Regions from separate parts of the Bradyrhizobium guangxiense genome, predicted to be linked through region 1. Evidence: predicted binding sites of a transcription regulator. Region 1 holds the regulator's gene; each other region holds the start of a gene.
What was found. Region 1 encodes PhoB, which activates phosphate uptake and scavenging genes when phosphate is short. Its sites were predicted from a motif close to TGTCATNNANCTGTCAT; they were not measured.
Positions count from the first base shown of each region.

Region 1 (5,467 bases):
GCAGCGCCTTGAGGAAGCCGGGAGGTGCCGAGCGCACGCCGCCCTCGCCCTGGATCGGCTCGATCAGGATGCCGGCGGGGCCGGGGCCGATCGCCTTCTTGACGGCTTCGAGGTCGCCATGCGGCACTTGGTCGAAGCCGTCCATCGGCGGGCCGAACCCTTCGAGATATTTGGCGGAGCCCGTCGCAGCCAGCGTCGCCAACGTGCGGCCGTGGAAGGCGCCTTCGAAGGTGATGATGCGGTAGCGCTCCGGATGGCCCTTGGAGAAATGATGATGGCGGACCAGCTTGATCACGCCCTCCAGCGCCTCGGCGCCGGAATTGCAGAAGAACACGAAGTCCGCAAAGCTCTCGCTGCACAGGCGCGCGGCGAGCTTCTCGCCGTCCGGGCTCTGAAACAGGTTCGACATGTGCCACAGCCTGGTCGCCTGCTCCTGCAACGCCTTGATCAGATGCGGATGGCAATGGCCGAGCGCGTTCACCGCGACGCCCGAGGTGAAATCGAGATAGCGATCACCGTTGGTCGCGATCAGCCAGCAGCCTTCGCCGCGTTCGAAACCGAGGTTGGCCCTGGCGAAAACGGGGAGCAAATGCGGCGCTGCGCTGTTAGTCATGACGGTCACTTGAATGTTGCGGACGGCGTGAGGCGTGCATTGCGCAACGCACCATCGACCGGCCCGGAAAACGAAACGTGCCGCCTTTTAAGGGCGGCACGCGCAACTATCTTATGCTCGGCGAAACTGGTGTCAATGCCACCTGGAAAGCCTCGGGAAACGCTGATTCCGTAGTCTTGCGGTGGCGATTTTGCGGGTTTTTCACCACGGAACATGTGGAAGCGAGTCGGCGGACTCTTGCGCGTGAGTCACGCCATATTGTAGCGTTTGAACTGTCAGATACGACATCTCGTGCAGCGGTTCTGATCCCAAGAGTCCTCATGTACCGGCGTAAACGTTCGGGCGTTAGTCACGCGCCCGGCGAGCCTTAAGGGATTCTGACGGCACGGGTTTTTCGAGGCTTAGGCATTCGCCGCAACGGCGCCAGGACGGCAGCCGCGCGGCGAGGGAAAGGGTGCAATGACGGTTTTGACCTGGTCCGATGATCGCGTCGAGCAGCTTAAGAAGCTCTGGGAGGCCGGGCTTTCGGCCAGCCAGATCGCAGCAGAGCTCGGCAATGTGACCCGCAATGCCGTGATCGGCAAAGTGCACCGGCTCGGTTTGTCCGGCCGCGCCAAGAGCCCGTCATCGGCCGCGCCCCGGCCGCGCAAGGCGCGTCCGGCACAGCACATGATGCGGGTGAGCCGCCCCATCGCGCGCGGCAACACCGCGCTGGCGCAGGCCTTCGAGGTCGAGGTCGAGGCCGAACCCGTTACCTACGACAACGTGGTCCCGATGAGCCAGCGGCTGTCGTTGCTCGAATTGAACGAGGCGACCTGCCACTGGCCGGTCGGCGATCCCTCGAGCCCGGATTTCTTCTTCTGCGGCGGCAAGGCGCTGTCCGGCCTGCCCTATTGCGCCCAGCACTCGCGCGTGGCGTATCAGCCCGCGGCGGATCGCCGGCGCGCACCGGCCAAGCCGGGCCCGCGGTGAGATCAGCCAGGTAACATCGAGACGAAAAAGCGCGCCGGCCGGTGCGCTTTTTGTTGACCTCTCTGGATTAGACGTTACGTCTGCTCGGCCTTCGCGAAGCGATCGTCGAGTGCGTAGCCGGCGCCGCGGACGGTGCGGATCGGGTCCTGCTCGCGGCCGAGATTGAGCAGTTTGCGCAGGCGGCCGATATGGACGTCGACGGTACGCTCGTCGATGTAGATGTCGCGGCCCCAGACGCTGTCGAGCAGCTGCTCGCGCGAGAACACCCGACCGGGATGCTCCAGGAAGAACTCCAGCAGGCGATATTCGGTCGGGCCGAGATCGATCGGCCGCCCCGAGCGCGCCACACGGCGCTTGTCGCGGTCGAGCTCGATGTCGCCATAAGCGAGCACGGTGGCGAGCCGCTCCGGGCTGGCGCGCCGCAAGAGGCCCTTCACGCGCGCCAGCAGCTCCGGCACCGAGAACGGCTTGACGATGTAATCGTCGGCGCCGGTGGCAAGACCGCGCACCCGCTCGCTCTCCTCGCCGCGCGCGGTGAGCATGATAATCGGCAGCTGCTTGGTCTCGGGACGGGTGCGCAGGCGGCGGCACAGCTCGATGCCGGACAGGCCCGGCAGCATCCAGTCGAGCACGATCAGGTCGGGAATGTGCTCCTTGAGGCGGGGATCGGCATCGTCGCCGCGCATCACCGTCTCGACGTCATAGCCGTCGCCTTCGAGGTTGTAGCGCAGAAGCTCGGTGAGAGCTTCCTCGTCCTCAACCACCATAATGCGTGCGCCCATGGTGTCGTCGCTCCTTAAGTCTTCAGGTATTCGGGATCGTCGTGGCGAACGTGGTCATGTCGCCCTTCGGCCGCTTGTCGGTGATCGCCTGGCCCTCGATCATGTAGAACACGGTCTCGGCGATGTTGGTGGCGTGGTCGCCGATCCGCTCGATGTTCTTGGCGCAGAACATCAGATGGATGCAGAACGAGATGTTGCGCGGATCCTCCATCATGTAGGTAAGGAGCTCGCGGAACAGCGAGGTGCAGATCGCGTCGACTTCCTCGTCACCCTTCCACACCGCCATCGCCGCCGGCAGATCGTGCGCGGCATAGGCGTCCAGCACGCTCTTGACCTGCTGCTGCACGAGGTCGGTCATGTGCTCCAGGCCGCGGAACAGTTTGAGCGGATGGAAGTCGGTCTCCAGCGCCGCGACGCGCTTGCCCATGTTCTTGGCGAGGTCGCCGATCCGCTCGAGGTCGGTCGCAACGCGCATGGCGCCAACGATCTCGCGCAGATCCACCGCCATCGGCTGGCGCCGGGCGATGGTGAGCACCGCGCGTTCCTCGATGCGCTTCTGCAGCGCGTCGAGGTCGGCGTCGGTGGTGACGACGCGCTGGCCGAGCGCGACGTCGCGGCGGATCAGCGCGTCGACGGACTCGACGATCATGCGTTCGGCGATTCCGCCCATCTCGGCGACCAGGCGGGTGAGCTCCTGGAGGTCGGTGTCGAAAGCCTTTGCGGTATGTTCAGAACCCATGTCCCGTCTCCTCAGCCGAACCGGCCGGTGATGTAATCCTGCGTACGCCGGTCGCTCGGCGACGTGAAGATCTTGCTGGTGTCGTCGAACTCGATCAACTCGCCGAGATACATGAAGGCGGTCTTGTCCGAGACGCGCGCCGCCTGCTGCATATTGTGGGTGACGATCGCGATCGTGTAGTTCTCGGACAATTCCTGGATCAGCTCCTCGACCTTGGCGGTCGAGATCGGGTCGAGCGCCGAGCAGGGCTCGTCGAATAGGATCACCTCGGGCCGCACCGCGACGGTGCGGGCGATGCACAGGCGCTGCTGCTGGCCGCCGGAAAGCGACAGGCCGGAGGCGTTGAGCTTGTCCTTGACCTCGTTCCACAGCGCGCCGCCGCGCAGCGCCTTCTCGACGCGGTCGTCCATCTCGGATTTCGAGATCTTTTCATAAAGCCGGATGCCGAAGGCGATGTTCTCGTAGATCGTCATCGGGAACGGCGTCGGCTTCTGGAACACCATGCCGACGCGGGCGCGCAGCAGGTTCAGGTCCAGCTTGGGGTCGAGGATGTTGGTCTGGTCGAGCATGAGCTGACCGGTAGCGCGCTGCCCCGGATAGAGGTCGTACATCCGGTTGAAGATGCGCAGCAGGGTCGACTTGCCGCAGCCCGACGGGCCGATGAACGCCGTGACGCGGTTGGTGCCCAGCGTCAGGTTGATGTTCTTCAGTGCATGGTGCTCGCCGTAATAGAAGTTGAGGTTGCGCACCGTCACCTTGGCGGGCGCTTCCGGCAGCGGCTGCTGCGAGGCAAGATGAGCGTTGGAACTCACGGATACGGAAAGGTCGGTCATTTTGCAGTCCTCTCGGCGCCGAGGATGCGCGCGCCAATGTTCAGGGCAAGCACGGTGATCGTGATCAGCAGCGCGCCGCTCCAGGCGAGCTGCTTCCAATAGGCGTAGGGGCTCTGCACGAAGTTGTTGATGGTGACCGGCAGGTTCGCCATCGTCTTGTTCAGGCTGAGGCTGAAGAACTGGTTCGACAGCGCGGTGAAGAGCAGCGGCGCGGTCTCGCCGGCGACGCGGGCGGTGGCGAGCAGCACGCCGGTGATGAGACCGGAGCGCGCGGCGCGGTAGGCGATGCGCTTGATCACCAGCGAGCGCGGCAGGCCGAGCGCGCTTGCCGCCTCGCGCAGCGCGTTCGGCACCAACAGCAGCATGTCCTCGGTCGTGCGAAGCACCACCGGGATGACGATGACGGCGAGCGCCAGCGCACCCGCGATCGCCGAGAAGCCGCGCATCGGCACCACCACGGCGCCGTAGATGAACAGGCCGATGATGATCGAGGGCGCCGAGAGCAGAATGTCGTTGATGAAGCGGATCACCGAGGTCAGCTTGTCGTTGCGGCCGTACTCGGCGAGATAGGTGCCGGCGAACAGGCCGAGCGGCGCGCCGATGCCGACGCCGAGCACGGTCATGATCAGCGAGCCGACGATAGCGTTGAGCAGGCCGCCTTCGGTCGAGCCGGGCGGCGGCGTGTTCTCGGTGAAGATCTGCAGGTTCAGACCGCTCACACCGTTGTAGAGCAGCGTCATCAGGATCAGCGCGAGCCAGGTGACGCCGAAGGCGGCGGCGGCGATGCAGAGGCCGCGGACCACGATGTCCTTGCGGCGGCGGCGTACGTAGATCGGGTTCATGTCACTTCCCCGCCTTCTTTTCCAGACGCAGCAGCATCAGCCGCGCGGCCGCGAGCACGAAGAACGTCAGCACGAACAGGAGCAAGCCGAGCAGGATCAGGCCGGACTGGTGCAGACCGTCGCTCTCGGCGAACTCCGATGCGATCGCCGCCGAGATCGTGGTGCCCGGCGCGAAGATCGACGAGGAGATGCGGAACGAGTTGCCGATGATGAAGGTCACCGCCATGGTCTCGCCGAGCGCGCGGCCCAGCGCCAGCATGACGCCACCGATGATGCCGACGCGGGTATAGGGGATCACCACGCTGCGGACGACTTCCCAGGTGGTGCAGCCGACACCGTAGGCGGCTTCCTTCAGGACCGGCGGCACCGTCTTGAACACGTCGACCGAGATCGAGGTGATGAAGGGCAGCACCATGATGGCGAGGATCAGCGCGGCGTTGAACAGGCTGAGATAGGACGGAGGACCTGCGAAGATCGCGCCCAGCACGGGGACGCCGTCGAAGATCCTGATCATGAAGGGCTGGAACGTGTTGGCCAGGAACGGGCCGAGCACGAAGAACCCCCACATGCCGTAGATGATCGAGGGGATGCCGGCGAGCAGCTCGACCGCCATGCCGATCGGGCGGCGCAGCCATTGCGGGCAGAGCTCGGTGAGGAAGATGGCGATGCCGAGACCGACGGGAATG
Region 1 covers NZ_CP022219.1:6,343,571-6,349,037, forward strand. The annotation lists gene X268_RS30475 (aspartate aminotransferase family protein) at 1-613, opposite strand, end outside; gene X268_RS30480 (GcrA family cell cycle regulator) at 1,073-1,585, shown strand; gene phoB (phosphate regulon transcriptional regulator PhoB) at 1,660-2,367, opposite strand; gene phoU (phosphate signaling complex protein PhoU) at 2,390-3,106, opposite strand; gene pstB (phosphate ABC transporter ATP-binding protein PstB) at 3,118-3,939, opposite strand; gene pstA (phosphate ABC transporter permease PstA) at 3,936-4,781, opposite strand; gene pstC (phosphate ABC transporter permease subunit PstC) at 4,783-5,467, opposite strand, start outside.

Region 2 (5,467 bases), 3.6 Mb from region 1:
CGAAATGCACCGTCGCGCCGGACAGCTTCACGCCGGCGCGCAGGGCCTGGCCGTGCGGGTCGAGGCCGGGGAAGGACGGCAGCAGCGAGGGATGGATGTTGAGCATCCGTCCGTACCAGGCCTTTGTGAACTCGGCCGTGAACAGGCGCATGAAGCCGCCGAGGCAGATCAGCTCGATGCCGTGCTGGTCGAGCGCGGCCTGCAGTACTTTCTCGAAGCCGGCGCGGTCCTTGCCGAACGGCTTGCTCTCGATCACCAGCGTGTTGACGCCGGCCGCCTTGGCCCGCTCGAGTCCGAGCGCATCGGTCCTGTTCGAAATGACGAGCGAGATCTCGGCCGGAAAATCCGCAGCGCTTGCGGCCTTGATCAGCGCGGCCATGTTGGAGCCGCGACCGGAGATCAGGATGGCGACGCGGCGCTTCGTCACGGCGCCAGTCATCATAGCGCCATGTCGAGGTGGCCGTTATAGACGACGCGGTGCTCGCCCTCGGCCGGGATCACGGTGCCGAGCTGCGCCACGGTCTCGCCGGCATCGGTGAAGACCTCGATCACTTTGTCGACCTTGTCCGGCTCGACGATCGCGATCATGCCGATGCCGCAGTTGAAGGTGCGCAGCATTTCCAGCTCGGCGATGCCGGCCTGCGCGGCCAGCCATTTGAACACCGGCAGCACCGGCAGGCGCGCCAGATCGATGCCGACGCCGAGGTTGTTCGGCAGCACCCGCGGAATGTTGTCGGTGAAGCCGCCGCCGGTGATGTGGGCGAGCCCCTTCACCGCGCCGGTCTCCCGGATCGCGCGCAGGCAGGATTTGACATAGAGCCTGGTCGGCGTCAGCAGCGCACCGCCGAGCGTCATGACCGGCGCGAATGGCGCCTGCGCCTCGAAGCCGAGGCCGGACTGCTCGACGATCTTGCGCACCAGCGAGAAACCGTTGGAATGCACGCCCGACGAGGCGAGACCGATCACGGCGTCGCCCGCCGCGATGTCCTTGCGCGGCAGCAGCGTACCGCGCTCGGCCGCGCCGACGGCAAAGCCGCCGAGGTCGTAATCGCCGTCCTTGTAGAGTCCGGGCATCTCGGCGGTCTCGCCGCCGATCAGGGCGCAGCCGGACTCCCGACAGCCCTCCGCGACGCCCGCGACGATCGCCGCCGTGGCCTCCGGGTCGAGCTTGCCGCAGGCGAAATAGTCCAGGAAGAACAGCGGCTCGGCGCCCTGCACCACGAGATCGTTGACGCTCATGGCAACGAGGTCGATGCCGATCCCGCCATGCAGCCCGGTCTCGATCGCGATCTTGACCTTGGTGCCGACGCCGTCGGTCGCGGCCACCAGGACGGGGTCCTTGAAACCGGCTGCCTTGAGGTCGAACAGGCCGCCAAAGCCGCCGATTTCGGCGTCGGCGCCGGGACGCGCGGTGGCGCGCACCATCGGCTTGATCAGGGCGACCAGGCGGTTGCCCGCGTCGATATCGACGCCTGAATCGGCGTAAGTGAGGCCGTTTTTGCGGTCGGTCATGCCCGATTTCCAGTGGGTTTGCGGCTGGTTACGTCGAATTCCGGGGACGCGCAATGGCTCGCATGGCGCACCGCCCTATACTATGTAGATATCAACCGGTTCAGCCTCCCAGGGGGCCGGATTCGAGGTCAGACCGGGTGCCGGGAAGCGCTTTCGTGAGTATTCCGAATATCATTACCCTGGGCCGCATCATGCTGGTCCCCATCATCGTCTGGGCCATCGTGTCGAGCCAAATGGAGGTCGCGTTCGCCGTCTTCCTGATCGCCGGTATCAGCGACGCCGTGGACGGCTTCCTGGCCAAGCGCTTCAACATGACGAGCGAGCTCGGCGCCCTGCTCGACCCGCTCGCGGACAAGGCCCTGCTGGTCTCGATCTACATGGCCTTGGGCATCTGGGGCGCGATTCCGCGCTGGATCGTGATCCTGGTGGTCTCGCGCGACATCATGATCGTCGCCGCCGTGATCGTGTCCTGGCTGTTCGACCGGCCCGTCGAGATGAAGCCGTCGAAAGTGTCCAAGCTCAACACTGTCGCACAGGTGGCGTTCGCGGCCCTGGTGCTAGCCGCGCTTGCGTTCGGCTTCAAGCCAGCCCCTTATGATATCATCCTGATGGGCCTCGTCACGGTCTTCACGCTCTCCTCGGTGTCGCTCTATCTGGTCGAGTGGCTGCGGCACATGAGCACAATAGAGGCCAAGTAGCACGATAGAGGCCAAGTAGCACGATCGAGGCCAAATGAGAGGGGAAGCGCCTCGCAAAAGGCCAACTCCGCTCGACTAAGTCGAATTCTCTTCAGAAGGGCCGGCGCGCCGGCATGGAGCAAAGCAAGCGTGGCAGGCCGCGTCCATCCCCGACAATTGGCGTTTGCGCTTCCGCATGCGGAGAGCCTCAGCCGGGACAACTTCCTCGAGGGCCCCGCCAACGCGGCCGGTCTCGCCCTGATCGACAGCTGGCCGGAATGGCCGAACCGGATCATGTGGCTCGCGGGCCCGGAAGGCAGCGGCAAGAGCCACCTCGCCGCGATCTGGGCCGAAATATCCGGCGCCCGCTCGACCGCCGCCAACGTGCTGACGGCCGCAAGCGTTCCGGGCGCGCTCGCCACCGGCGCGCTGGTGGTCGAGGATCTGAGGGCCGGGAATTTCGACGAACGCGCCCTCTTCCACCTGATGAATCTCGCCCGCGAGGACGGCGCCTACGTGCTCTTCACCGGACGCGAGGTCCCGGCTTCGCTCCAGATCGAGCTGCGTGACCTGCGCTCGCGTCTGCGCGCCGTGCCGGTGGTCACCCTGCTGCCGCCCGACGACCAGCTGTTCCGCGGCCTGATCGTCAAATTCTGCGCCGACCGCCAGCTCACCGTGGACGAGAGCGTGGTCGGATATCTCGCCAACCGCCTGGAGCGGTCCTCGGCCGCCGCCCGCCGGGCCGTCGAACTGCTCGACAGCGAGGCCCTTCGGCTGGGCCGCCCCGTCACACGGGCGCTGGCCGCCGAGCTGCTCCGGGACGCCTGAGCCGCGCCGCCCACCGCCAAGGAGGCTTGCGCGAACTCTGCTTGACGCCGCGAGGCCGCGGAACATCAATGTCATCGAAACGTCATCGCTGTAACACATGCTCCCGCGGGTTTTGCGCGTAGGTCGCAAGGTTAGGCGAGACAGGATGGACCGACTTCTGATGGACTCTGCGCAAGCTGTTGAAACTAAAGAAAAAGCTCCGGAAGCCGAGGGTCTGCCGGCAATCGCATCGAGCCCCGAGCGGTTCATCAACCGGGAGCTGTCGTGGCTGCACTTCAACCGCCGCGTCCTGGAGGAATCGGTCAATCCCAGTCACCCCATGCTGGAGCGGGTGCGATTCCTGTCGATTTCCGCGAATAACCTCGACGAGTTCTTCATGGTCCGCGTCGCCGGCATCAAGGCCCAGGTGCGCGAGGGCATTGCCGAACGCAGCCCCGACGGCCTGACCCCGTCCGAGCAGCTCGCGCTGATCAACCGCACCGTCTCCGAGCTGGCCTCCGACCAGCAGGCGATCTGGCGCGACCTTCGCGGCACGCTGGCCGATGTCGGCATCGTGCTGGTCGACGGCAAGGACGTCACCAAGGCGGAACGGACCTGGATCGAGGACTACTTCCTCAACAACGTGTTCCCGCTGCTGACCCCGCTGGCGATCGACCCGGCCCACCCTTTCCCGTTCATCCCGAGCCTCGGCTTCACCATTGCGCTCCAGCTCACGCGTGCGGCTGACGGCAAGCAGATGAACGCGCTGATCCGCATGCCCGGCAAGATCGATCGCTTCATCCGCCTGCCGGCCGACAGCAAGATCGTTCGGCTGATCTCGCTGGAGCAGGCGACCTCCCTGTTCATCAACCGCCTGTTTCCCGGCTACAATCTGCACGGCCAGGGCGCCTTCCGGATCATCCGCGACTCCGAGCTCGAAATCGAGGAAGAGGCGGAAGACCTTGTCCGCCTGTTCGAGACGGCGCTCAAGCGCCGCCGGCGCGGATCTGTGATCCGGCTCGAGATCGACGCCAAGATGCCGGAGGAGCTGCGCAGCTTCGTTCAGCACGCGCTGTCGGCAGCCGATGACGAGGTCTTCCTGGTCGACGGGGTGCAGGCGATGAACGAGCTCTCGCAGCTCACCCGCCTCGACCGTCCCGACCTCGAATTCACGCCCTACGTGCCGCGCCACCCCGAGCGCGTCCGCGAGCACGGCGGCGACATCTTTGCCGCGATCCGGCAGAAGGACCTCGTCGTCCATCACCCCTATGAATCTTTCGACGTCGTCGTGCAGTTCCTGCAGCAGGCCGCGCGCGACCCTGATGTCGTCGCGATCAAGCAGACGCTCTACCGCACCTCAAACAACTCGCCGATCGTACGCGCGCTCGCGGAAGCCGCCGAAGCCGGCAAATCCGTCACGGCGCTGATCGAGCTGAAGGCGCGCTTCGACGAGGAAGCCAACATCCGCTGGGCGCGCGATCTCGAACGCGCCGGCGTGCAGGTCGTCTACGGCTTCCTCGAACTGAAGACGCATGCGAAGCTCTCGATGGTGGTGCGCCGCGAGGGCGGCAGCCTCACCACCTATGTCCATACCGGCACCGGCAATTATCATCCGGTCACCGCACGCATCTACACCGACCTCTCCTACTTCACCTCCGATCCGACCATCGGCCGCGATGCCGCACGCGTGTTCAATTTCATCACCGGCTACGCCGCGCCGAGCGATCTGGAAAAGATGGCGGTGTCGCCCCTGACCCTGCGCAAGCGCATCATCGAGCACATCCAGGGCGAGACCGCGCATGCGCGGCACGGCCGGCACGGCGCGGTCTGGATGAAGATGAATGCGCTGGTCGACCCTGATATCATCGACGCGCTGTACGAGGCCTCCCAGGCCGGGGTGCAGGTCGAGCTCGTGGTGCGCGGTATCTGTTGCCTGCGCCCCGGTATTCCGGGCCTGTCCGAGAACATCCGCGTCAAGTCGATCATCGGACGTTTCCTGGAACACGGCCGAATCTACTGCTTCGGCATGGGCCAGGGCCTGCCGAGCGCCAAAGCGGCTGTGTATATCTCGTCCGCCGACATGATGCCGCGCAACCTCGACCGCCGCGTCGAGGTGCTGTGTCCGCTGCAAAATCCCACGGTGCATCAGCAGGTTCTCGAACAGATCATGGTCGCCAACCTGAAAGACAATGAGCAGAGCTGGCAATTGTTGCCGGACGGGTCTTCAACGCGTATGAAGGCCGCGAAGGGCGAGGAGCCTTTCAACGTCCACAACTACTTCATGACAAATCCGAGTCTGTCTGGCCGTGGAAAGTCGCTCAAGGAATCCTCTCCGCGTCGTCTCACGCGCCGGAACGAACGCCATCAACCCTGATCGGGGATTTCCGACGTGAAGCGGCCGCGCAAGCGCGGCTCGAGCGTCGCGGTCATCGACATCGGCTCCAACTCGGTTCGTCTCGTGGTCTACGAGG
Region 2 covers NZ_CP022219.1:2,781,664-2,787,130, reverse strand. The annotation lists gene purN (phosphoribosylglycinamide formyltransferase) at 1-439, opposite strand, end outside; gene purM (phosphoribosylformylglycinamidine cyclo-ligase) at 439-1,512, opposite strand; gene X268_RS13020 (CDP-alcohol phosphatidyltransferase family protein) at 1,668-2,210, shown strand; gene X268_RS13015 (P-loop NTPase family protein) at 2,340-3,017, shown strand; gene X268_RS13010 (RNA degradosome polyphosphate kinase) at 3,178-5,370, shown strand; gene ppx (exopolyphosphatase) at 5,386-5,467, shown strand, end outside.
Region 2: X268_RS13010 (RNA degradosome polyphosphate kinase) is a predicted target of PhoB. The motif match lies at 3,087-3,103, and genes of this name have one in related genera.

Region 3 (5,467 bases), 680 kb from region 1:
GTGCTCTCCGGCAACCGCAACTTCGAAGGCCGCGTCTCGCCGGACGTGCAGGCGAACTACCTCGCCTCGCCGCCGCTGGTCGTCGCCTACGCGCTCGCCGGCAGCGTCACCAAGACCCTCGCCCCCGAGCCGCTCGGCGAGGGCAAGGACGGCAAGCCGGTCTATCTGAAGGACATCTGGCCGACGACCAAGGAGATCAACGCCTTCATGAAGAAGTTCGTGACCGCGTCGATCTTCAAGAAGAAGTATGCCGACGTGTTCAAGGGCGACACCAACTGGCGCAAGATCAAGACGGTCGAGAGCGAGACTTATCGCTGGAACATGTCTTCGACCTACGTGCAGACCCCGCCCTATTTCGAAGGCATGAAGAAGGAGCCCGAGCCGGTCACCGACATCGTCGAGGCGCGGATCCTCGCCATGTTCGGCGACAAGATCACCACCGACCACATCTCGCCGGCCGGCTCGATCAAGCTCACCTCGCCCGCGGGCAAGTATCTCAGCGAGCACCAGGTGCGTCCCGCCGACTTCAACCAGTACGGCACGCGCCGCGGCAACCACGAAGTGATGATGCGCGGCACCTTCGCCAACATCCGCATCAAGAACTTCATGCTCAAGGGCGCGGATGGAAACATCCCCGAGGGCGGTTTGACGAAGCACTGGCCCGACGGCGAGCAGATGTCGATCTACGACGCCGCGATGAAGTACCAGCAGGAGCAGGTGCCGCTGGTGGTGTTCGCCGGCGCCGAATACGGCAACGGCTCTTCGCGCGACTGGGCTGCCAAGGGCACGCGCCTGCTCGGCGTGCGCGCGGTGATCTGCCAGAGCTTTGAGCGCATCCATCGCTCCAACCTGGTCGGCATGGGCGTGCTGCCGCTGACCTTCGAGGAAGGCACCTCCTGGTCGTCGCTCGGCCTGAAGGGCGACGAGAAGGTCACGCTGCGGGGCCTCGTCGGCGACCTCAAGCCGCGCCAGAAGCTGACCGCGGAGATCGTCTCCGGCGACGGTTCGTTGCAGCGTGTTTCGCTGCTCTGCCGCATCGATACGCTGGACGAGCTCGACTACTACCGCAACGGCGGTATCCTGCACTACGTGCTGCGCAAGCTCGCGGCCTAAAGCATGATCCGGACCCGTCGGGCCGCATTAGCGCAAAGTGCGCAGCGGTTTTCCGGAAAGATCATGCTCAAACAACAGCCCAAAGCGCGCCTATGGCGCTTTGGCGCGCGAATTTGTGAACGATGGCTCACTGCGAAGTGAGTAGAAGCTTAAACGAAGGCGGCCTATCACAAGGCCGCCTTCGTGCGTTTGCGGCATGTTCTAGATGGGCCCGCCCGGCGGAAAATCTCCCTTTGGACGATTTGCCCGGACGGTCGAGCGTGCCGCGCCTCGTAAGACTACGGTGACTATCCGGCGATAAGATCCCCTTCCCACGAGCAATGGTGTGCGGCGTTCGACATGACAACAATGACGGCTTCTCATCTGGTTTCACGTTGGTCCGGTGCCTTCTGGTCGGGCGCCCTCGGTATCTGTGCGATCGTCGCCGTCATCCGTCCCGCTGCAGCCGATCCTCGTGCGGTGGTCGAACTGTTCACCTCGCAAGGTTGCTCGTCCTGCCCACCCGCCGACCAGATCATCGGCGATCTCTCGAAAGACCCGTCCATCATCGCGCTGAGCATGCCGATCGATTATTGGGACTATCTCGGCTGGAAGGACACGCTGGCGGATTCGCGTTTCTCGGCACGGCAGCGCGCCTATTCGCGCATGCGCGGCGACCGCGAGGTCTACACGCCGCAGGTCGTGGTCAACGGCTCCGCGCATGTCATCGGCAGCGACCGTGCCGGCATCGAGAACGCGATCGGCAAGTCCGATAAGGGTGTGGGCGTGATGAGCGTGCCGGTGACAATGTCGCTCGCGGGCAAGCAGATCAACGTGTCGGTGGCCGCGAGCAACGAGCCGGCCGTCTCGCATGGCGAGGTCTGGATCTGCTCGATCGCCAAGTCGGTCCCGATCGCAATCACCCGCGGCGAGAATCGCGGGCAGCAGGTCACCTACCACAACGTCGTTCGCAACCTGCTCAAGGTCGGCGACTGGACCGGGCGTCCGGAAAGCTGGACGGTGCCGATCGAGAACCTCACGCGCGAGGGTGTCGACGGCGCGGTGGTCTATGTTCAGGACGGCAGCCGCGAGCGGCCGGGCCCGATGCTGGGCGCGGCGTACACGTCGCTGCATTGATTTTTCGAGCGTTGCGCTTGCTCTCAACCCTCATGGTGAGGAGCGCGCTCTTGTGCGCGTAGCGGACGATGCTTCGCATCGCCGCGAGAACCATGAAAGGCCCCCGCTGATACGGCTTTGGCCATTCATCCTTCGAGACGCCGCGCAAGGGCGCGGCCCTCAGGATGAGGAGAGACAGTCTTCGCGCTTCTCGAAGAAGAGACGCGCCGGACACAGCCCGACACAAACAAAAAAGGACCAACTCGCGTTGGCCCTCCTTGTCGCGCGTACAGACCCGATCCTGTTCGACCCCGGGGGGCTGGGGGCTGAGGAATCCGGAACCGAAAGGACCGGGTCAACGCACTCAAGCCTTTTCGCAGTGCAGGGCGGCAGTCGCTAGGCGGAAAAGCGGCGAGACTAAGATTCTTGAGCACGATCCCGTGACGGTTCGTCGCGACAGAGTTCCACCCCTGCGTGTGGCCTGATTCGCAGCCGATTCCACCGGTTGAGTTCACCGAGTTCCATCGGGGGTCTTGCGGCGGTGGCCGGTTGGCGCAATCATGCAATTGTCATGTTCCGAGGTTCCGGGGACGGTCTTCGCGGACGCGGATCGTGCTGTTGCGATGAGGAGGCGCTTCCCATGAGTCTGACGTCGGAGGATGCCGATCCGAGCGAGCAGCGCGCGGCGGCGCGCCCCGCCGCTGCGAGTGCCCAACTGAACCGGGTGACGTTCAACCGGCTCGAGCTGCACCGTATCCTTAATCTCTACGGCCGCATGGTCGCCGACGGCGAGTGGCGCGATTATGCCATCGACTTCCTCAGGGATCGCGCGGTGTTCTCGGTCTATCGCCGCGCCTCGGAAGTGCCGATCTATCGCATCGAGAAGGACCCGCGCCTGGCCCGCAAGCAGGGCATGTACAGCGTGATCTCGGCGACGGGCCTGATCCTGCGCCGTGGCCACGAGCTCGAGCGCGTGCTGCTGGTGATCGACCGCAAGCTGGCGGTGGTGTGACGACCTTCGGTCGTCATTCCGGGGCGCGACAAAGTCGCGAGCTCCGGCGCGCAGTTGCGCGCCTGAGAATCTCGATCCGCGCTCGCAAACAACTTCTGGATTCCGGGTTCGATGCTGCGCATCGCCCCGGAATGACGAATAAATCTAACTCCCTGGCACCGTCTTCGCGCCCTCGCCGAGGTCGCGCTGCATCATCACCGTGTCCAACCAGCGGCCGAATTTCAGCCCGACATTGGGATGCGTGCCGATCATCTTGAAGCCACCCTTGGTGTGCACGCCGATCGAGCCGGCATTGGCGGAATCGCCGATCACCGCGATCATCTGGCGGAAGCCGCGCGCCTCGCATTCCTTGCCCAGCCGTTCCAGCAGCAACGCGCCGATGCCGCGGCGATGGAAGCTTGGATCGAGATAGATCGAGTTCTCGACCGTGAAGCGGTAGGCCGGGCGCGGGCGATAGGCACCGGCATAGGCATAGCCGGCCACGCGGCCGTCGAGGATGGCGACGAAATAGGGATAGCCGCCGTCGATCAGCGCGCGATAGCGGCGTGTCATCTCCGAGAGGTCGGGCGGCTCCAGCTCGAACGTCGCCGTGCCTTCGCGCACGGCTTGCTGGTAGATGGCGGTGATGGCGGGGAGGTCGGCCTCAAGCGTGGGCCTGATTTCAGGTGCGGACATGAGGAAAGATTAGAGCCTTCCCGCGGCTGCCGGAAGGGGGTCCGCCGCATCCACCCCCGTCATTGCGAGCGCAGCGAAGCAATCCAGAAATGCATCCGCGGAGGGACCCTGGATTACTTCGTCGCAAGCGCTCCTCGCAATGACGAGGAGAGGCCACGGCCCCAAAGCAAAAACCCCGGCCTTTCGGCCGGGGTTCGTTTCCGTTCTCTCGTCGTTGCGCTTAGTCGCGCTGGCCGAGGAGCTGCAGCAGCAGCGTGAACAGGTTGATGAAGTTCAGGTACAGCGACAGCGCGCCGGTGATGGCCGCACGCTCTGCGATGTCACCGCCGGCCGAAGCGTAGCCGTAGATGTAGTCGTTCTTCAGCCGCTGGGTATCCCAGGCGGTGAGGCCCGCGAACACCAGCACGCCGACCACCGACACGATGAACTGCAGCATCGAGCTGGCCAGGAACAGGTTCACCAGGCTCGCGATGATGATGCCGATCAGGCCCATGAACAGGAACGAGCCCATCCCGGTCAGGTCACGCTTGGTGGTGTAGCCGTAGAGGCTCAGCGCACCGAAGGTCGCCGCGGTGATGAAGAACACCCGCACGATCGAGGTGTGCGTGAACACCAGGAAGATCGACGACAGCGAGATGCCCATCAGCGCCGAGAACACCCAGAACAGGATCTGGGCGGTCGAGGGGGCGAGACGGTTGATGCCCGCCGAGATCACGAACACCATCGCCAGCGGCGCGAGCATGAACAGCCATTTCAGGGGGCTGACGAACATCGCGTAGCCGAACGGGGTCAGGAACAGCTTGCCGACCCGGACGGCTTCCGGGGTCGGAACGTCGGTCACGGCAGCCATGTAGACGCCGAGCGCGGCCAGGCCGGTGATGGCGAGGCCGATGCTCATGTAATTGTAGATGCGCAGCATGTAGGCGCGCAGGCCGGCATCGACCGTCGCGGCGTCAACACGCCCGGCGGCCCTGCCGAAAGGAGAAGCGTAGTTACGGTCTAGGTCCGACATGGTCGAATTCCCGTTGGTTGGTCCGGTCCGGCATGAGGGTCGCCATGCCGCCGGTTCGTCAAACTCTATCTCGGATACCGCTGCCAACCGACTAAATTTTGGCTAACAATCGGGGCTCCGAACCCACTCGATATGTGGGAAACTAACACATTCGCCGCAACCTTCCACGCGCGGCTGAATGTCGCCCTCGGCGGCAATCCTGACGCGAACCTGACAGGCAGCGTGGTTAATCGCAAGAATCGTGCGATTTCGTACCCGCGCGGCGGGCCGCTACCATTTGTCACAAATTCCGCAACACCGTGGCGGGCTTTTTGTTCAACGCCAGCAGCGTGCCGGCGAGGCCGAGCCCGACCGTGACAACCAGGGCGGCCGCTACCACGCCGGCCGCGCTGGCTGCCTGCCAGACGAAGCTCAGCGTCATCAGCCGCGTCACGATCATCCAGGCAGCCAAGCTGCCAGCGATCACGCCGAACACCGCCGTGGCGAGCCCGATCAGGAGGTATTCGAGCGCATAGGCGCCGAGCAGCCGCAGCCGTGTCGCGCCCAGCGTCTTCAGGATC
Region 3 covers NZ_CP022219.1:7,027,570-7,033,036, forward strand. The annotation lists gene acnA (aconitate hydratase AcnA) at 1-1,113, shown strand, start outside; gene X268_RS33695 (DUF1223 domain-containing protein) at 1,453-2,229, shown strand; gene X268_RS33700 (DUF2794 domain-containing protein) at 2,849-3,220, shown strand; gene X268_RS33705 (GNAT family N-acetyltransferase) at 3,365-3,895, opposite strand; gene X268_RS33710 (Bax inhibitor-1/YccA family protein) at 4,116-4,907, opposite strand; gene X268_RS33715 (ABC transporter permease) at 5,188-5,467, opposite strand, start outside.
Region 3: X268_RS33700 (DUF2794 domain-containing protein) is a predicted target of PhoB. The motif match lies at 2,765-2,781, and genes of this name have one in related genera.

Region 4 (5,467 bases), 150 kb from region 1:
ACGCGCGCCGGATTGCTGGAGTTGGCCAAGGAGCGCGATGCACTGGCGCTGCGGTGGGGGAAGTAGGTCTCTCGAATCGCCTTCTGTCGCCAAATACTCCGCTGTCGTCCCGGACAAGCGCGCAACAAGCGCGCGCGCAGATCCGGGACCCATACGCCGCAGCAGGAGTTTGGCGAGGACTCGGAGTTGCCAGCGCGTCCCATAACCGCTCCCTGTGGTTATGGATCCCCGCGTTCGCGGGGATGACACTGAGTGTGTCGCGCGATTTCGCCTAACGAGCCAGCATCCACTCGCCGATGTTGCGAAACCGCGCCTTGGCATCATCCTGCTTGAACAGCGCGATACGGTCGATCTCGAGCGTCTCGATCCGCAGCGCCGCAAACCGCGCCCTCAGCATCTCCAGGATCGGCCCGCGCCGCTTCGCATCCAGCCGGCCCGTCAGTGTCATGTGGAAGCGGAATTCTTCCATCACGTAAGGATAGCCCCAGCGATCGAGATAGTCGCGCTGCCGTTCGCTCAGCTTCTCCGGCTTGCGCCGCGCGCGATCTTCAGCCGTCAGCGCAGGACGAAACGAATCGAAATCGCGGACACAATCGGCGGCCAGCTGCTGCAGCGCCTCGACCGGCTCGGCCGGAATGACGGCAATGAAGCCGCTGATGGAATCCACAATCGGAGGGATCACGGGACGCGGCCGTGCCTTGCCGGCGAATGCCGCGCAAGCGGCCATCAGCTCCGTTTCGGTCCTGCCTGATATCAGCGCCATCGGCGCCTTCAGCGTGGCATGAAAGCCGTATTTGCGGGGATCGGCGGTGACGTCGCGCCAATCCGGCGCGACGCGCAGCGCATCTTGCGGAAACGAAACCTCGTCACCCGAATAGGCATCATAACCGAGCAGTTCCGCGCCGAATCGCGAGAGGGGGCTGTTGGGCCCAGCGGCAAAATAGATCGCGTAGCGGGGAAAACCTGTCATTGCCTCAGCATAACCAATTTATGCCGCAACGATAGCCTCGCGCGGCGTTGCTGCCGTGGTGAGCAGCCGACCCGCATCGGTGAGATGCACGAGCTTGCCGCCTGAGATCACCGCGATCAGCCGCGGCCGCAGCGGCACACTGTCGTCGACCAGCAGAATATCGGCGCGGCGACCTTCCGCGAGCATACCGCGATCAGTGAGGCCGGTTGCGCGTGCAGGCCCGCCAGAGACCAGATCCCAGGCTTCCGTCAGCGGCAGCACGCCATCGGCGGCAAGGCGGAACGCGGCGAGCAGCTGCGCGGGATAGTAATAGTCCGACGCCAGCACCGAGCAGAGCCCCTTGGCGATCATGTCGGAAGCCTTGGTCCAGCCGGTGTGGCTGGCGCCGCGCACGACGTTCGGCGCGCCGTAGACGATGGCATCGCCGTGACTTGCCGCGGCCTGCGCCGTCTCCTCGTTGATCGGAAACTCCGCGATCAAGGCGCCGAGCTCGCGAAACTCGCGGCGCATCGCGGGCGTCGCGTCGTCATGCGAGAGCATCCGCACCTCGGCCCCCCGGGCCGCGACGGCCAGCCGCGACACCGAAGCGGGCACCTCGTCGGCCCGCGACACCACGCGCTCGACCAGGCGGTCGAATTCCTCGGCCGACAGTCCGGTGCGCTCCACCATGCGGTTGCGCTTGCGCGGCTTGGCCAGGTCGGCGACCGTGCCGTCCATGTGGTCGTTGAAAGCGAACAGGTCGACGCGGCTTCAGCCAGCCATTGGGCAATCTCGGCCTCGGCATCGAGATTGTAGGTCTCGTGCCGCAGATGGAAGCGGGTGTCGGCGGCGAATTGCGGACGCTGCCGCTCGATCGCCTCCATCAGGCCGCGCGCGTTGTCCGCGCTGCGCAGGCCCGGCTCCCAGGAGCAGGTCGTGGCGTGAAACACCGTGGTGATGCCGTTGCTGATCGCTTGGCGATCGCTGTCGGCCAGTGCCACGTCGATCGGAAAGTCGACGCCGGCGCGGGGCATCATCTGCCGCTCGAAGGCATCGCCATGAAGATCGACGATGCCGGGCAGCACCAGCAGGTTGCGCGCGTCGATCGCCAGCCGTGTCCGGCCGCGAGGAGTGTCGATCGCGCCGATGTCCTGTCCGGACACCGCCAGTGACGTTTCGACCAGTTCGGCGCCGATCAGGACCCGGCCGCCTGCGAGAAAAATGTCTGTCACGCGACCGCGCTTCGTTTGCTGGGAGAACTGGCGAGAGAGCTCGTCCGTGCTTCGTATGCCGCAAGAAAATCTTCAATCCCGAGCTTGCGGAAATCGGGCAGGGCCTCGCGCAATTTGTCGTGATCCCAGTCCCACCAGGCGAGCCGCGCGAGCCGTCCGGCGATCTCCTCAGAGAACCGCCGCCGCACGATGCGAGCCGGATTGCCAGCGACAATGGTGTAGGCCGGCACATCTTTGGTGACGATGGCGCCGGCCGCGATCACCGCGCCGGTGCCGATGTTGCGGCCCGGCAGCACGATCGCGCCGTGGCCGATCCAGACGTCGTGGCCGATATGGACGTGATGCTGCCGCCGCCAGTCGAAGAACTCGGCATCGTCGCTCTCGCCCTCGAAATAGGCGCTGGAGCGATAGGTGAAATGCGCCTGAGTCGCGCGGTGCATCGGATGGTTGCCGGGATTGATCCGCGTCATTGCCGCGATCGAGCAGAACTTCCCGATCGTGGTGTAGGTGATTTGCGAATCGTTCACGACATAGGAGTAATCGCCCATCGCCACTTCATGCAAAATCGTGCGCGCGCCGACCTCGGTATAGGCGCCGAGCCTGGTCTCATGCAGCTTGGCCGAGGGGTCGATGGTCGGCTGAACCGAAAGAGCTTTGGCGGCCATGTCGAATCCGAGGGTGCGAGGGTGGGCGTTCCTCTTCGAGCGGCTTGATGACGATGTCATGACGCTGCGATGACAGGGGACGAGGTGTGTAGGATCGCCGCACCGCGACGCGCCTGTCACACAAGTGTCAAGCGCCGGCGTTAGCGGTTGGCTCCAGTTAATCTGGAGCCGTGCATGCTGGTGGTGGAAGGTCTAACGTGTCGCTTCGGCAGAAAGGCCGCGGTGGACGATGCCTCGTTTCAAATTCCCCCCGGCGGCTTCGTCGGTGTGATCGGACGATCCGGCGCCGGCAAGTCGACGCTGCTGCGGACCATCAACCGCCTGGTGACGCCGACTGAGGGCCGCATCCTGTTCGACGGGACTGACGTCACCGCGCTGCGCGGCAAGGAGCTGCGGCAGTGGCGGGCGCGTTCGGCGATGATCTTCCAGCAGTTCAACCTGGTCGGGCGGCTTGATGTCCTCACCAATGTCCTGATGGGACGACTTGCGACCATGCCGGCCTGGCGCTCGCTGTCGCAAATCTGGCCGGAGCAAGACAAGGCGCTGGCGATGTCCGCGCTCGAACAGTTCGACATTGCCTCGCTCGCCGCCCAGCGCGCCGACCAGCTCTCCGGCGGCCAGCAGCAGCGCGTGGCGATCGCGCGCGCCCTGGTGCAGCAGCCCGACGTCATCCTCGCCGACGAGCCGATCGCCTCGCTCGATCCGCGCAACACCAAGATCGTGATGGACGCGCTTCTGCGCATCAACAAGCATTTCGGCATCACCGTGCTCTGCAACCTGCATTCGCTCGATCTCGCCCGCAATTATTGCGATCGCCTGATCGGCATGGCGGCGGGGCGCGTCGTGTTCGACGGTGCGCCGTCCGCGCTGACCGATCACGTGGCGCGCGAGCTCTACGATCTCGAAGCCGCCGACGTCATGGGTGCGATGCCTGTCCCGGCGCCCGACGCCGTCCCGGCGCTCGGAACGGCTGCGGCCGCCTGAGCGGCTTCTGTTTCGCTGCAAGTCTTCGTTGCAAGTCTTCGTTGCAAGTCTTTGCGTCAACCGACCCAACCGATGAAGAGGGTATCATGATCACTCGCAGACTGGTTCTCGCCGGCGCCGCCGCGCTCGCATTCACGGCCTCCGCCTCCGCCGAGGACTGGAAGGCCAAATATCCCGAGCTGACCTTCGCGGTCATCCCGGCGGAAAACGCCTCGGGCGTCACCGAGCGCTGGGCGCCGTTCATGAGCTATCTGTCCAAGGAACTGGGCGTGAAGGTCACGCTGCGCATCGCCAACGACTATGCCGCTGTCATCGAAGGCCAGCGCGCCGGGAACATCCACATCGCCAGCTACGGCTCGGCCTCGTTCGCTCGCGCGCGCCTGACCGGCGTCAAGACCGATGCCTTCGCCAACGACATCAACGCCGACGGCTCGACCGGCTATTATTCGGTGTTCTTCGTCAAGGCGAGCAGCCCCTACAAGAGCATCGATCAGCTCAAGGGCAAGAACCTCGGCCTGGTCGATCCGAACTCGACCTCCGGCAACAACGTGCCGCGCTTCGAGCTCGACAAGATGGGCATCCATGATGCCGATACCTATTTCAGCAAGGTCGTCTTCACCGGCAGCCACGAGAACGCCATGCTGGCACTGGCGCAGGGCACCGTGGACGTCGCCGCCAACCAGTGGACCAGCGACGACGATTCGACGCTGGCACAGATGCTGACCAAGGGCATGCTGAAGAATGCCGACGGCACGCCGATGAAGAAGGACGACTTCCGCATCATCCACAAGTCGGCGCCGATCATCAACGGCCCTTATGCCTATAATTCCGACCTGCCGGAGGACGCCAAGGCGGCGATCGCGAAGGCGTTCTTCGACGCGCCGGCCAAGGACAAGGCGGCTTTCGATCGTCTCCAGGACGGCCAGAAGAAGGGCTTTCATCCGGCCACCACCAAGGACTGGGATGGTACGATCGAGCTGATCAAGTTCGTCGATGCGCTGCGTAAGAAGAAGGCGTCCTGAGTTTTGGGACGAATGCACCTGGAGCCGGGTCGATCGACCCGGCTCTTTCTTTGACGGGACCTCACCTCAGGCCGATGACGACAGCGGTTTCGATCCTCCCCGAGCAGCAGCTTGCCGCGCTCAATGCCGCCTATCGCCAGGCGGTTTCGCGCAGGCGGCTTCGCCTGTTGCTGGGAGCCGGCGTCTTTGCCGCCGCGCTGGTTCTCGCCGCCATCGGCGCTGAAGTGAATCTGCGCACGCTGTTCACCTATTTCGGCAACTTCATCAGCTATTTCGACCGGATCCTCACGCTGGACAACGGCCAGCGGGTCTGGACCGATGTCGGTGAGTGGCTCTGGGGCTGGCGCAAATGGCTGAAGATGCTGGGCGAGACCCTGCTCATCAGCTATGTCGGCACGTTGATCGGCGCGACCTTCGCGTTCTGCCTGAATTTCTTCGCGGCCGAAAACACCTCGCCGTCCCCCTGGCTGCGCTTCGTGGTCCGGCGCCTGCTGGAATTCGCCCGCACCGTTCCCGGCATCGTCTTCGCGCTTGTCTTCGTCATTGCTTTCGGGCTCGGACCGATGGCGGGCGTGCTGGCGATCGCGATCCACTCCACCGGCGCGCTGGGAAAAC
Region 4 covers NZ_CP022219.1:6,191,439-6,196,905, reverse strand. The annotation lists gene X268_RS29740 (dihydrodipicolinate synthase family protein) at 1-66, shown strand, start outside; gene X268_RS29735 (DUF1045 domain-containing protein) at 272-970, opposite strand; partial or broken gene X268_RS29730 (alpha-D-ribose 1-methylphosphonate 5-triphosphate diphosphatase) at 989-2,181, opposite strand; gene X268_RS29725 (transferase hexapeptide repeat family protein) at 2,178-2,846, opposite strand; gene phnC (phosphonate ABC transporter ATP-binding protein) at 3,021-3,830, shown strand; gene phnD (phosphonate ABC transporter substrate-binding protein) at 3,917-4,852, shown strand; gene phnE (phosphonate ABC transporter, permease protein PhnE) at 4,927-5,467, shown strand, end outside.
Region 4: phnC (phosphonate ABC transporter ATP-binding protein) is a predicted target of PhoB. The motif match lies at 2,905-2,921, and genes of this name have one in related genera.